DNA from 3 places in the Bacillus sp. MT94 genome. Region 2 is predicted to be linked to each of the others. Evidence: riboswitches for the same ligand, from Rfam matches in the RefSeq annotation. Region 2 holds a riboswitch; each other region holds the start of a gene.
What was found. A riboswitch is a leader RNA that binds a small molecule or an ion and turns the genes downstream of it on or off. The one in region 2 is predicted to bind thiamine pyrophosphate.
Positions count from the first base shown of each region.

Region 1: linked by a shared signal. The riboswitch ahead of tenA (thiaminase II) and the one ahead of AC1Q51_RS24010 (MTH1187 family thiamine-binding protein) in region 2 are both predicted to bind thiamine pyrophosphate.
Region 3: linked by a shared signal. The riboswitch ahead of thiC (phosphomethylpyrimidine synthase ThiC) and the one ahead of AC1Q51_RS24010 (MTH1187 family thiamine-binding protein) in region 2 are both predicted to bind thiamine pyrophosphate.

Region 1 is NZ_JBXAEZ010000001.1:913,434-917,866, reverse strand. It holds gene AC1Q51_RS04375 (DUF3937 family protein) at 1-236, opposite strand, end outside; gene tenA (thiaminase II) at 655-1,344, opposite strand; TPP riboswitch at 1,472-1,577, opposite strand; gene AC1Q51_RS04365 (D-alanine--D-alanine ligase) at 1,651-2,565, opposite strand; gene pdxR (MocR-like pyridoxine biosynthesis transcription factor PdxR) at 2,570-4,018, opposite strand; gene AC1Q51_RS04355 (homoserine dehydrogenase) at 4,108-4,433, opposite strand, start outside.
Region 2 is NZ_JBXAEZ010000008.1:94,268-98,700, reverse strand. It holds gene AC1Q51_RS24015 (non-ribosomal peptide synthetase family protein) at 1-2,347, shown strand, start outside; TPP riboswitch at 2,400-2,501, shown strand; gene AC1Q51_RS24010 (MTH1187 family thiamine-binding protein) at 2,603-2,923, shown strand; gene AC1Q51_RS24005 (ABC transporter permease) at 2,895-3,668, shown strand; gene AC1Q51_RS24000 (ABC transporter substrate-binding protein) at 3,665-4,433, shown strand, end outside.
Region 3 is NZ_JBXAEZ010000004.1:298,579-303,011, forward strand. It holds gene AC1Q51_RS16740 (arsenic transporter) at 1-1,322, shown strand, start outside; gene thiC (phosphomethylpyrimidine synthase ThiC) at 1,424-3,184, opposite strand; TPP riboswitch at 3,297-3,412, opposite strand; partial or broken gene AC1Q51_RS16750 (L-lactate permease) at 3,484-3,555, opposite strand; gene AC1Q51_RS16755 (transposase) at 3,601-3,996, shown strand; gene AC1Q51_RS16760 (hypothetical protein) at 4,347-4,433, opposite strand, start outside.

The DNA of each region.
Region 1 (4,433 bases), on a different contig from region 2:
GATGCGTCTTTTTGTGATGCCTCTTTTGTGAAATCATATAAAGCAATTGCGCCTAAAAGAACAAGTATACCTTGAGGAACATCTAGCAAAATAGTTTTCCAAATTTCTGGAATTACCCATTTAATATCTGCTGCTGTTTCAAGATATGTTTGGAAATAGCTGATTGTAAAATTAATTATCCCTAAAAATACAAACAACGATAAACCAAATCGAATTAATTTCTTATTTGTAAACATATAACACCTCTCAAAATTTATTGGATATTCCTGCTTTTGCTTCTTTATATTTCCATATCTTTATATCTAATTTTAACACATAAAGAACTCAAAAAAATACGATATGCATATTTGCATATCGTATTAACAACACTCCATGATAATTTAGAAATTCCTGCAAAGAAAAAACAACTCCGTTACAGCTAACAGCTCGGGTTTCTTTTCTTATTTAACTTCATACCACCAACATTTACGTTCTTTGATTGTAAAATAAATGTGACAGAAGTTTATCCAGTTAATGCGTAGACAAGTAAATGAGCTAAATTATCGATATTTTATTTCGCCATATCCGTAGCACTAATGACTTTGCGCAAATTTGACAAGAAAAAATATATAGATAGGTATGATCCATACCTATCTATAACATTATTTCTATTCTTTATCCAATTACGTCTTTTACGTCTGTATCCACTGGCCACTTTTCTAATGTATAAGCCATTTCCCAAAATGAATATTCATATTGACTGCTAATAATAAAATGCTGTTTCATACGTTTGAGGTCTACCTCTGTTACTTTTTCAGCGATAGTATCTAAACGTGTAATTTGTTCTTCAACTAGCGTACGGAACCAATCAGATCCATAAGCAGAAATCCATTCGTTATAAATTGGCTCTTCCGGCTGGCACTCTTTTAAGCGTTCGCCAATTTCATAATACAACCAATAGCAAGGTAAAATTGCTGCAATGATATCTCCTAAATGCCCTTCATACGCAGCACGATACATATGTGAAGTATACGCATATGCAGTTGGCGCAGGAATAAAATTATCTTTTTCTTCTTTTGTTATCCCTAGCTTTTTAGCAAAATTCTCATGTAAAGATAACTCGGCCTCATATGTATTTTGAGCATGATGTGCCATACGAGCTGTCGTCTCTAATTCAAGAGCTTTTGCAGCTCCTAAAGTTTGTACTCTAGCAAAATGACTCAAATAATATGAATCTTGAAGCACATAATAGCGAAAACTAGCTAAATCTAATGTTCCTTCACCAAGTTTTTTTACAAAAGGATGGTTAAAACTCGCTTCCCAAATTGAATCTACTTCTTTACGTAATGATTGTGAAAAAGTCATTTAAATCCCTCCACTAATGTATAAAATATAAGTATTTATCCACAATTATTAAAGCTGTAAAATAAAAAAACTTTCTTTACAGGCGTAAAGAAAGTGAAATTGACAGTATTTATTTACTCATTAAATAGCAACGTCTTTCCCACTTCCCTACGCTGGCATTAACCAGATCAGGTACTAAGAGTCTCAAAATCACATTTGATCTCAGCCTATAAAAGGCCCCCCTAGTGGATAAATATTTTGTTTTTATAATGTATTCATCATAGCATACTTCGTGAAACTGTCAAAAGAATTAGTTATATAATCTCCTTAAAACCCTTCTTCATTTCTAACTTTTAATGATGTTTCAATAATCATATCTAATAGTTTGCTATAACTAATTCCCGCTGCTTCTGCACTTTTGGGCAATAGGCTTGATTGTGTCATCCCTGGTAATGTATTAATTTCCATTACATATGGAATTCCGTCCTTCACCATCATATCAACTCTTGCATAAACACTACATTTTAATGCTTTATAACAAGCCAGTGAAGCTTTATTTACACGTTCATTAATTTCTGCTGGAAGTTCGATAACTTCCTCAACTGTACTAGTATCATCATATTTTGCATTGTAATCAAAAAACTCGGCTGCATGTCGAATTGAAACTATAGGTAACTGTTTTCCATCCAGAATAGAACATGTAATTTCATCACCTTTTATATACTTCTCAATTACTACTTCAGAATCCCATTCGAATACAGTTTCTAGCATTGAGATCAATTCATTTTTATTGTAAACGATTTTCACCCCGACACTCGATCCGCCGGAGTTTGGTTTTACCACTAATGGAAATCCTAACTTATCTAACTCATCAAGATTTAGATCCTCCATTTTTGTAAGTTCAATCCAATCTGGTGTTTCTACACCTTCATAACGTAAAATCTTTTTCGAAATATTTTTATCCATACATATACTACTAGATAACATATTACTTCCGCTATAAGGAATCCCTAAACTCTCCAGTGTTCCTTGAACTGTCCCATCTTCTCCGTATTTTCCGTGTAATGCGAGCAATGCAAAGTCAATGTCTTTCGCTTTTTCAATTAAATCCATTTTTTCATTTAATGTAATTGGGACTATTTCATACTTATTTTTATCTAAATGAGCAATCATTTCATTCCCGGTCATAATTGAAACTTGTTTTTCAGACGATACCCCGCCCATAATAACACCGATTTTCATTTTCTCAACTCCAATTTTCATTTTTTAATGTATCACCAATTATTTTAATTCCCCGAACTATTTCTTCTTCTTTCAAGCGCGAAAACCCTAATCGGAAAGTGTTCGCTCCTTCTCCATCAGAGTAAAAAACATCTCCAGGTGAAAACGTAACGCCTTTCTCATAACACTTTTGTAAAAGTGTGCGGGCGTTCATATGCTCTTCTAGCTCTATAAATAAATGCAGTCCACCATCTCCAGTCATTCTTTTGAAAGGAATGTACTGGTTACATGCCCCGACAGCTAACTCATATTTTTTCTTATAAACAGATCTTGCCTTTTTTAAATATTTTTCAAAATATCCCTCATGTAAATATTGAAACAGAACAGCTTGATCTAGCGTAGATGTGTGAATCGTTCTTGCTCTTTTTACGCTTTCTAAATAATGAATCAGCTCTTTATCTGCAATAATCCACCCTACACGTAAACCAGGGAAAAGTACCTTTGAAAAGCTACTAATATAAATCACATTATTGCCAGCACCAGCAAAAGTTAATAATGGAGCTAAATGTGAACCTGAATAACGTAATTCTTCATTAAATCCGTCCTCTATAATAGGAACGTTGTATTTTGAGAATAACCTCATCAATTCCGTTCTTTTCTCTGAACTCGTAACAATACCGGTTGGATTATGATAAGAAGGAATTAAATAAGCAAAATCAAAATCTTTTTCACGCAAACTTTTTTCAACTTCATTCGTATCAATACCATCCTCATGCATATCAATCCCATGAACTTCAAGTCCATGTAAACGGAAAAGCTTAAGTGCAGCATGGTGAGTTGGATTCTCACAAATGACACGACCGGATTTTTTTGATAAAGAAGAGAGTACAATATCCAATCCTTCTGTAAATCCATTTGTAATTAGAATATCTTTATTCGAAATGTCTACACCTTTCATTTCCATGTAATGAAGTAAATAATTCATTAACGGTCTATATCCCTTTGCATATCCGTAGTTCAATACGATGTCCCCTTCAATGGACATACGAGTAAGAAAAGCTCTTTTGAAATTTTCAACATCAAATAGCTTCTCATCCGGGGCTATACTATTAAAAACAATCATTCCCTTTTCCCAACGAACACCATGTTTCATTAAATCTAATTCGTCCGCTAATGCGGTCACTGTATTAAGTTTATTTTTCCAATCTATTTCAACAGACGAAGTGTTAGATATATCCACCTTCGCAACAAAGTTCCCTTTTCCTTTAACTGCATAAATGAGTCCTTCTTGCTCTAAATCTGCATAAGCAGCGAGTACAGTGTTTCTACTCACACTTAGTAATTCACTTAGTTCCCTTGTTGATGGGATTTTTTGATCCCCGAGCAAATGCCCTTTCATAATCATCTTTTTCAAATAGTCTTTTAATTGAATATAAACGGGACGATCTTTAACAACTTTAAAATCCTTAAACAATTCCTTACCCCCTGCAATCATTTTTGCATATTTATTTCATTCTTAAAAGGTCCACGACATATGTATTTTTTATAAAGGGCGGTACGGTCTTACAAATCTTTTCGATATAAGTTAATTACATCTTTTAAAGCTGCAGCTGCAGCGCCTCGTGGATTAGAAGCCCCACCAATTGTAGTAACTTGTCCCATCGTATCTGTAAAGAATGTAATTCCTTTTTCGGTCCCATTTACATTTGCTAACGGATGATCTTTTTCTATTTCGCACGGTTCAACACTTAAATTCACATTGCCACCCTCATCCTTATATATTGATGCTATTAATTTAATAATTTTATGTTGTTTCTTAGCATTTTGTATTTGCTGTTTTGTAACGTGCTCAATTCCTTTTATATGTATATCAGTAAGTGTTTTCTCTG
Region 2 (4,433 bases):
ATTTGCTTCTTTATTCTGCGGAGGAAACTTGTATGTATTATTAGAGGAAGAGCGATTGTCTGTAGAAGCATTTGCAAATGCAATCTATAAAGTGAAAGCAACTTCGATCTTGGCATTAGCAACAATTTTTGTTCGACAAGTAGCAACTTATTTAGCAGAAGAAGATATATATAAGCTAGCTTCCCTAAAAAGAATTGCGATTGGCGGTGAAATGTTGCCTGTAGAGGTTATTAAATTGTGGAGAGAAAGGATAGGTACAAATGTTGAAATTCATAATGTATACGGACCGACAGAATGTACTGTAGTGACGACAACCTATAAAATACCTAGTCAGTTAAATGAGGATGTTGCGAGTATTCCCATTGGTAAACCATGTGCTAATTATCAAGTTATGATTTTGGATGAGAATATGAATCTTTGTCCAATTGGTGTACCTGGTGAATTATATATAGATTCAGTAGGATTAGCAAAAGGGTATTTTAATAAGCCTAATAAAACAATTGAAGCTTTTATTCAGAACCCTTTTAATCCTATAGTTAATATATACAAAACAGGTGATATTGTTAAGTTGTTAGAGGATGGAAATATAGAATTTTTACATCGGAAAGATGATCAAGTAAAGATTAGAGGACATCGTATTGAACTAGGAGAAATCCAAAGTAAAATTTCTCAAAATCATAATATAAAAGAAAATGCTGTTTTTGCTAAGAAGAGTAAGGAAGGTAGCCAATATTTAATCGCGTTCTATACAACTTTAAATAAAAAAGAAATACCAGAATTAGTTTATCAGTTACAAGAGCAATTACCAGATTATATGGTGCCATCTAAACTAATTTATATTAATGAATTACCACTTACACCTAATAAAAAGATTGATGTTAAGAAGTTAGCTCAGTTAGAAGAAAAGTATGAACCGGTTCGTCTACAAGAATATGTTGCACCTTCTAATAAAGCAGAGAAACAAATAGCGCGCGCTTGGGCGGAAGTATTAGGAATTTCAAAAGTTGGAGTGCATGATGATTTCTTTACAATTGGTGGACATTCATTAAAAGTATTACGAGTCTTAACATTGTTAAAAGAAGATTTTTCACATTTAACAATTCAAGATTTCTTTAAAGAAAGAACGATATATGGATTAGCTCGAATTGAGCGAGAAGTAAAAGTAGAGAAAGAAGAAGTATTTCGTGAATATAAACTGATTCACGAACCAGATAATATTACGTATGCAAACGTTTTGGAAGAAACCCAGATTTCAAATGTCTTTTTAACAGGAGCTACTGGTTATTTAGGATCACACATATTATATGAATTGTTGAGAGATACATCTGCTACTATTTATTGTTTAGTAAGACCAACCAAAGATGTGCAACAAAGAATTATAGATACATTAACAGGCTACTTTAGTGATATATGTGAAGAATGGTTACAGCGTATACAGGCCGTAGCTGGTGATCTGGGGGAAGAGTATCTTGGGATGAGCGAAGAAGAATTTATGTTCATCAGTTCTAAGATGGATACGATAATTCATTGCGGTGCAGATGTAAGACATTTTGGAGATGTAAAACAATTTGAAAATATAAATGTCCAAGGAACTAGCCGTATGCTAGCATTAGCGGAGAAAGGTGCTACATTCCATTTTATTTCTACAATTGGTATCCCGTTAGAATTAGCGGTAGATCAATGGGATACATACATGAAAACTGGTGATTTTAATTACAGTGTAGACTTAGAGAATGTATATTCAAATAGTAAACTACAAGCGGAAAACATTGTTCGTGAAGCAATGAAAAATGGTTTGCGCGGAAATATTTATCGTGCAGGTAATTTAGCATGTCATTCAGAAACAGGTTCGTTCCAACAAAATATTGAAGGAAACGCATTTTATCGTCTTATTAAAACAATGCTATTAATTGGGAAAGCACCAAATGTGAAGTGGAAAGTTGATTTCACACCAATTGATTTTGCTAGTAAATCAATTGTATCGTATTTAAAAGATTCGCAAATTGTAGGAGAGACGTTACATATTTGTCATCCACATCAAATTGAGTTTGAACAATTTATACAGTTAATTGGAGAGTGTGGATACAATCTTGAAATGGTTCCACTTTCAGAATATGTAAATACCGGACTTGAATTAGCGAAGGAAAATGAAGTAATAGCAGAGTTAATTGCTTCTCAAGTTGCAGGAGATGGAGCGCAGCAATCTGAAATTGTAATGGGTACGCGTAGAACGAATGAATGGATTAAGAAAAAAGAATTGATAGTACCAGCAATCAATAAAGAATTTATACAGCAGTTATTAGCTCATGGTGAAAAAGTTGGATATTTTCCAAAAATAATGAAATGATTATGCATGCTTTTGTTTGTTCAATAAAATAAATCATGCTACAATGAAAACGAATTAAGGACCGGGGAGCCAATTGGCTGAGAGGATGTAAGTAAACATCGACCCTCAACCTGATCTGGATAATGCCAGCGTAGGGAGTTACTTAAAGTGATGTAGCATATGTTATTCTATAATAACTTGCATACAAGGCTTTCCTACGCAGTAGGAAAGCCTTTTCTTATTTTTGAAATCTAATTTTATAAGGGGGATTTTATTATGTCACAACAAGTTACAATGTCATTTTCAGTAGTACCACAAGCGAAAACGAAAGATGTATATTCTGTTGTCGATAAAGCAATTGAAGTTGTGCAACAATCGGGAGTTCGTTATGAAGTAGGGGCAATGGAAACAACTTTGGAAGGAGAATTAGATGTACTTCTTGATGTCGTTAAACGTGCGCAACAAGCTTGCGTCGATGCTGGAGCAGAAGAAGTGATTACTTCTATTAAAATCCATTATCGTCCAAGCACTGGTGTAACGATAGATGAAAAGGTTTGGAAGTACCGTGATGAATATGCAAAACCAGAAGCAATCTAAACTTATTACAACTATTTGGCTTATCCTTCTCATTGCGATATGGGAAGGATCTGTTTCATTATTTAAAATCGAACCGTGGATTTTACCAAAGCCTTCTGCCATTGTTCAAGAATTAATTGGGATGAAAGATTTACTATTACCAAATACGATGCAAACACTGCAGGAAGTTATAATTGGACTATTCTTTGCAATTTTATTGGGGACGAGCATCGCAATTATTATGGACGTTATACCGTTATTTCGTATTTTAATAAATCCATTGCTCGTTATTTCGCAAACAATTCCAATTGTTGTACTTGCACCGCTATTTATTATTTGGTTTGGATATGGGATGTTGCCGAAAGTAATGGTCGTAATACTCGTTTGTTTCTTCCCAATTGCGCTTAGTATTTTAGAAGGTTTTCAAACAGTAGATAAAAACATGTTGAAGCTTTTACAAACAATGAAGGCGACAAAATGGCAAGTTTACCAGAAAGTAAAATTTCCAGCAGTGCTTCCATACTTTTTCTCCGGTTTAAAAATTGCAGTTACATATAGCGTAATGGGGGCAATTATCGGAGAATGGCTCGGTGCAAGTGAAGGATTAGGCGTTATGCTTACGAGGGCTACAAAATCCTTTTTGACTGCCCGAGTATTTGGTGTTGCAGCAATCATCGTTATAGTGACATTATGCCTGTATTTTATCGTAGAGTTTATGGCAAGAATAACAGCACCATGGATATATAGAAAGGACGGCAGAAAATGAAAAAAGGTTTGAAAGTTATGTTAGCTGCCTTAGTAGCGGTAGGTGTGGCTGGATGTAATCCGGCGAAGAAAGAAGAAAGTGCAAGTAAAGATCAAAAAGTAAAAGTAGTATTAGATTGGTTTCCAAATACGAATCATACTGGCTTGTATGTAGCGCAAACGAAAGATTATTACAAAAAGCAAGGATTAGATGTAGAAATTATTCAACCAGGTGACAATGTAACAGCAGAGCAAATGATAGCATCAGGAAAAGCAGACTTCGCAATAAGCGCACAAGAAAATGTAACATTAGCTCGTGTGGAAGGAATTCCTGTTGTATCTGTAGGAGCGATTATTCAGCATAACACTTCAGCGTTTGCATCGCTTAAGAAAGATAATATGACGTCACCGAAAGATTTTGAAGGTAAACGTTATGGCGGCTGGGGAGGACCAGCGGAAGAAGCGACATTAAAGACGATTATGGATAAGCATCAAGCTGATTTTAATAAAGTTGAAAAAATCATCTTAGGACAAACAGATTTCTTTAAATCAATCGGCCGTGATGCAGATTTCGAATGGATTTATTACGGTTGGGATGGTATTGAAGCGAAGCGCCAAGGAAAAGAGTTAAATACGATTATGGTGAAAGACTTAGATCCAGCGCTTGATTTCTATAGTCCTGTTATTATTACGAGTGAAAAACATACGAAGCAAGATAAAGACTTTGTGAAAAAGTTTATGAGTGCAACAACAGAAGGTTATAATTTTGCAATTAAGGAACCGAAAG
Region 3 (4,433 bases), on a different contig from region 2:
TCTTAACGATGATTGTTATCTTTTGGCGGCCTCGAGGTTTAAATGAGGCGTGGCCAGCAGCAATCGGAGCTGGTATCATCATAATTACTGGACTTGTATCAAAACCAGACGTCATGGATATTATAAGTAAAATTGGCGGTGCTTCCATAACAATATTAGCGACCATCGTCATGGCAGTTATATTAGAAAGCTTCGGCTTTTTCCATTGGTCCGCAGCGAAACTAGCAAATTTAGCAAAGGGTTCTGGACGCCGCTTATACTGGTATATTCAATTATTATGTTTTCTCATGACTCTTTTATTCAATAACGACGGTAGTATTTTAATTACAACTCCAATTTTAATTCTTCTTCTAAAAAATCTTCAATTAAAACCTCATCAGCAAATTCCTTATTTATTAAGTGGTGCTTTAATCGCTACGGCATCTAGTGCACCAATTGGTGTAAGTAATATCGTAAATTTAATCGCATTAAATATCGTTAATATGACTCTTTATATGCATACTGCTATGATGTTTGTACCTGCAACATTAGGCTTATTATTTATGTCATGGCTCATGTATACAGTTTTGAAGAAAAAACTTCCGAAAAAATTGCCTGTTTCTTCATATGATATTGAAGAAATTTTCTTCACGAAAAACTTCCATCCACTAAAAGGAAATAATTCTGTTGATACGAAACAAAAACGGACAAGATTCATGTTAAAAGTATTAGGTTTCGTCTTCCTTATGCGCTGTCTTCTATTCGTTGCATCCTTCTTATCCATCCCAATTGAAATCGTTGCAGTACTTGGTTCACTCGTTCTTCTCATTTGGAGATGGTACTACTTACGAACAAATCCTGTCGACATTTTGAAAAAGACACCATGGCACATTTTAATTTTCGCCTTCTCTATGTACGTCATTATTTACGGACTCCACAACGCAGGATTAACAGCTGCACTTGTACAATGGCTCGAGCCAATTGTGAATCAGCATCTACTCTATGCTAGCTTTGCAATGGGTGGACTTGTATCCATCCTCTCTAACGTCTTCAATAACCATCCTGCCCTTATGATTGGTACAATTACATTAACAGAAATGGGACTAGATCCAGTCACATTAAAAACAATCTATCTTGCAAACATCATTGGTAGTGACATCGGCTCACTATTACTACCAATTGGTACACTAGCTTCACTCATTTGGATGTATATTCTGAAACAAAACAAAATTAAAGTAAAATGGAAAGACTATTTAAGTGTATCCCTTATCGTTATCCCGCTCACAACAGTCGTCACACTATTCCTCTTATTCTACTGGGTACATCTCTTCTTCGCCTTATAAACAACAGAAGCCCCATTTGCTACCGTCTTAGCAAATGGGGCTTCTTCTATAATAAAGTTAGGTACTACAGTGTGATCAATCAAGTAAAGAGGTGTAACATATTATTGATATAAATGACTACCAGCTTCTTTAAATTCTTCTGCTTTCTCTTTCATTCCTTTTTCAATTGCTTCTGTCGTTTCTAAATCATTTTCTTTTGCATACTCACGAATATCATGTGAAATTCTCATACTACAAAACTTCGGTCCACACATTGAACAGAAGTGAGCTGTCTTTGCCCCTTCTGCCGGCAACGTTTCATCATGATATTCCATCGCACGTTCAGGATCTAAAGATAAATTAAATTGATCGCGCCAACGGAATTCGAAGCGTGCTTTTGAAAGTGCATCATCACGCTGATGAGCCGTTTTATGTCCTTTCGCAAGATCAGCCGCATGCGCTGCAATTTTATACGTAATAACACCCGTGCGTACATCATCTTTGTTTGGCAAACCTAAATGTTCTTTCGGCGTTACATAACAAAGCATCGCTGTTCCAAACCAGCCAATCATAGCAGCTCCAATTGCAGATGTAATATGGTCATAACCTGGTGCAATATCTGTCGTTAGCGGCCCAAGTGTGTAAAACGGCGCGCCCTGACAAATATCAAGCTCTTTCTCCATATTCTCTTTAATTAAGTGCATCGGTACGTGTCCAGGTCCTTCAATCATAACTTGCACATCATGTTTCCAAGCAATTTTGGTTAATTCGCCAAGTGTTTCAAGCTCAGAAAACTGTGCTTCGTCATTTGCATCTGCAATAGACCCTGGACGTAATCCATCTCCAAGAGAGAACGAAACATCGTACTGCTTCATAATTTCACAAATCTCTTCAAAGTGAGTATATAGGAAGTTTTCTTTATGATGGAATAGACACCACTGCGCCATAATCGAACCACCGCGCGAAACGATACCTGTCGTACGCTTTGCCGTGATTGGAATGTAACGAAGCAATACACCAGCGTGAATTGTAAAGTAATCAACGCCTTGCTCCGCCTGCTCAATTAACGTATCACGATATACTTCCCACGTTAAATCTTCTGCAATTCCGTTTACTTTTTCCAGCGCTTGATAAATCGGTACAGTTCCAACTGGTACAGGCGCGTTACGAATAATCCACTCACGCGTCGTATGAATATTTTTACCTGTAGATAAATCCATAATCGTATCTGCACCCCAGCGCGTTGCCCATGTCATCTTCTCTACTTCTTCTGCAATCGAAGAAGATACAGCTGAGTTTCCGATATTCGCGTTTACCTTCACATGGAAATTACGCCCGATGATCATCGGTTCAGCTTCTGGATGATTAATATTCGCTGGTAAAATAGCGCGGCCTTCTGCGATTTCCTTACGAACAAACTCCGGCTCTACCCCTTCACGAATCGCAACATACTCCATCTCAGACGTAATAATGCCATTACGTGCATAGTGCATTTGCGTAACGTTTGCACCTTGCTTTGCTCTAAGTGGCTTGCGATCCATCTGCGGGAAAACAGGTGTATGTTTCGAAGCCACTTTCACACCGTCATCCTCTGGTTTCACTTCACGCCCTTCGTATGCTTCTACATCACCACGCCCCAGAATCCAAGAATGGCGCGGCGTTGGAATCCCCTTTTCTAACTCCACTTTATACTCAGGATCCGTATAAGGTCCGCTCGTATCATACACACGAATTGGCGGATTTGGAACGCCATTTGTTTCGCTTTGTTTAATCTCACGCATCGGTACTTTCATGCCTTCTCGTGGTCCACCCACATATACTTTCTTACTCCCTGGTAAACTCGATTTCAATTCAATTTGCTCAGCTGAAACAGATTGTTTCATAAATTTTATTGCCCCCCTGTTCGTGACAAGGACGAGATATGGCCAGCGCATGCCAAAATAAAAAGAGCCAGGTCCATAAAAAAATAAGGACCTGGCTCATAAAGACATCATTATGTAAAGCCGTTAACTTCCCTACGCTGGTACGAGCCAGATCAGGTCCAAAGGGTTAAGAAGTTCACGCGCTTCTCTCTCAGCCTACGCATACGTTAGGCACCCCTAGTTTATCACTGATTTAATTTTCAATACTTTCCCATCATACACGATAATCTGAAAAATGCAAAGGTTATTTCTTTTTCTCTTTATGGAATCATCCACGTTAAATAATATGCTTGAACATACGTCATAATACCAACAATAATTACGAAGAACACCCTATTGTAAAAATAGTTTATGACTTAACATGGGAGTTTAAAAACATCTTCACCACAAAGAGTGTTGAGAATTTCGACCATTGTATTGAGAAAATGAAGAATACTAATATACAAGAGTTTAAGAGCTTTACGAATGGATTAGCCGGGGATATTGAAGCTGTCAGAAATGCGGTAACTTATGAGAATAATAATGGTCTTGCCGAAGGGAGCATAAACAAGTTAAAGCTTATTAAAAGAATCATGTATGGTCGATGCAAATTCTCCACATTGCGGACAAAGATTCTACTTTTGGAGAGAATGAGACTTTTCAACCAACTCCGGAAAGAACCATTTTTTACTTGCCAAATACATTCATCAGTCCCGTTTGACAAAGAGCCTTTGTCTCTACTGCATTTCGCTACAACTGCTACCTGCCATACAACCTGCAATAGAGATAGGTAACAATTTACTATACAAGGAACAAAATTGACCTGCTCCTCCATTTAGTGATTTAACTACCTTTATTATTCAGAGCTAAAACTCAAAGAAAAAACTCTTACATTTATTGTAACATTTTTCCTTAATACGTTAATTATTTTTTGTTGTCTTGTTAGTTAAAGGGGTACTTAGTACAAAAAATAACCGTAGATAGTAGCACGAACACTGTTCTTGTTATAATTAATTTTTTTCAGAACGTCTATAATCCTCTTTTAAAAAATATATGTAAATATAATAAAAAACGAATGATTAATAGAAATATTCTACACCACTCGTTTTTTATCGGACTTCTTTTTACTGTACTTTTATTTTCTTTATGAGTTATTAGAAAAATAATTGTCTATATAAGTCTTTATTTTTTCAAAATTCTTTTCCATAAATAAGATTGCTGGTACTTCAAT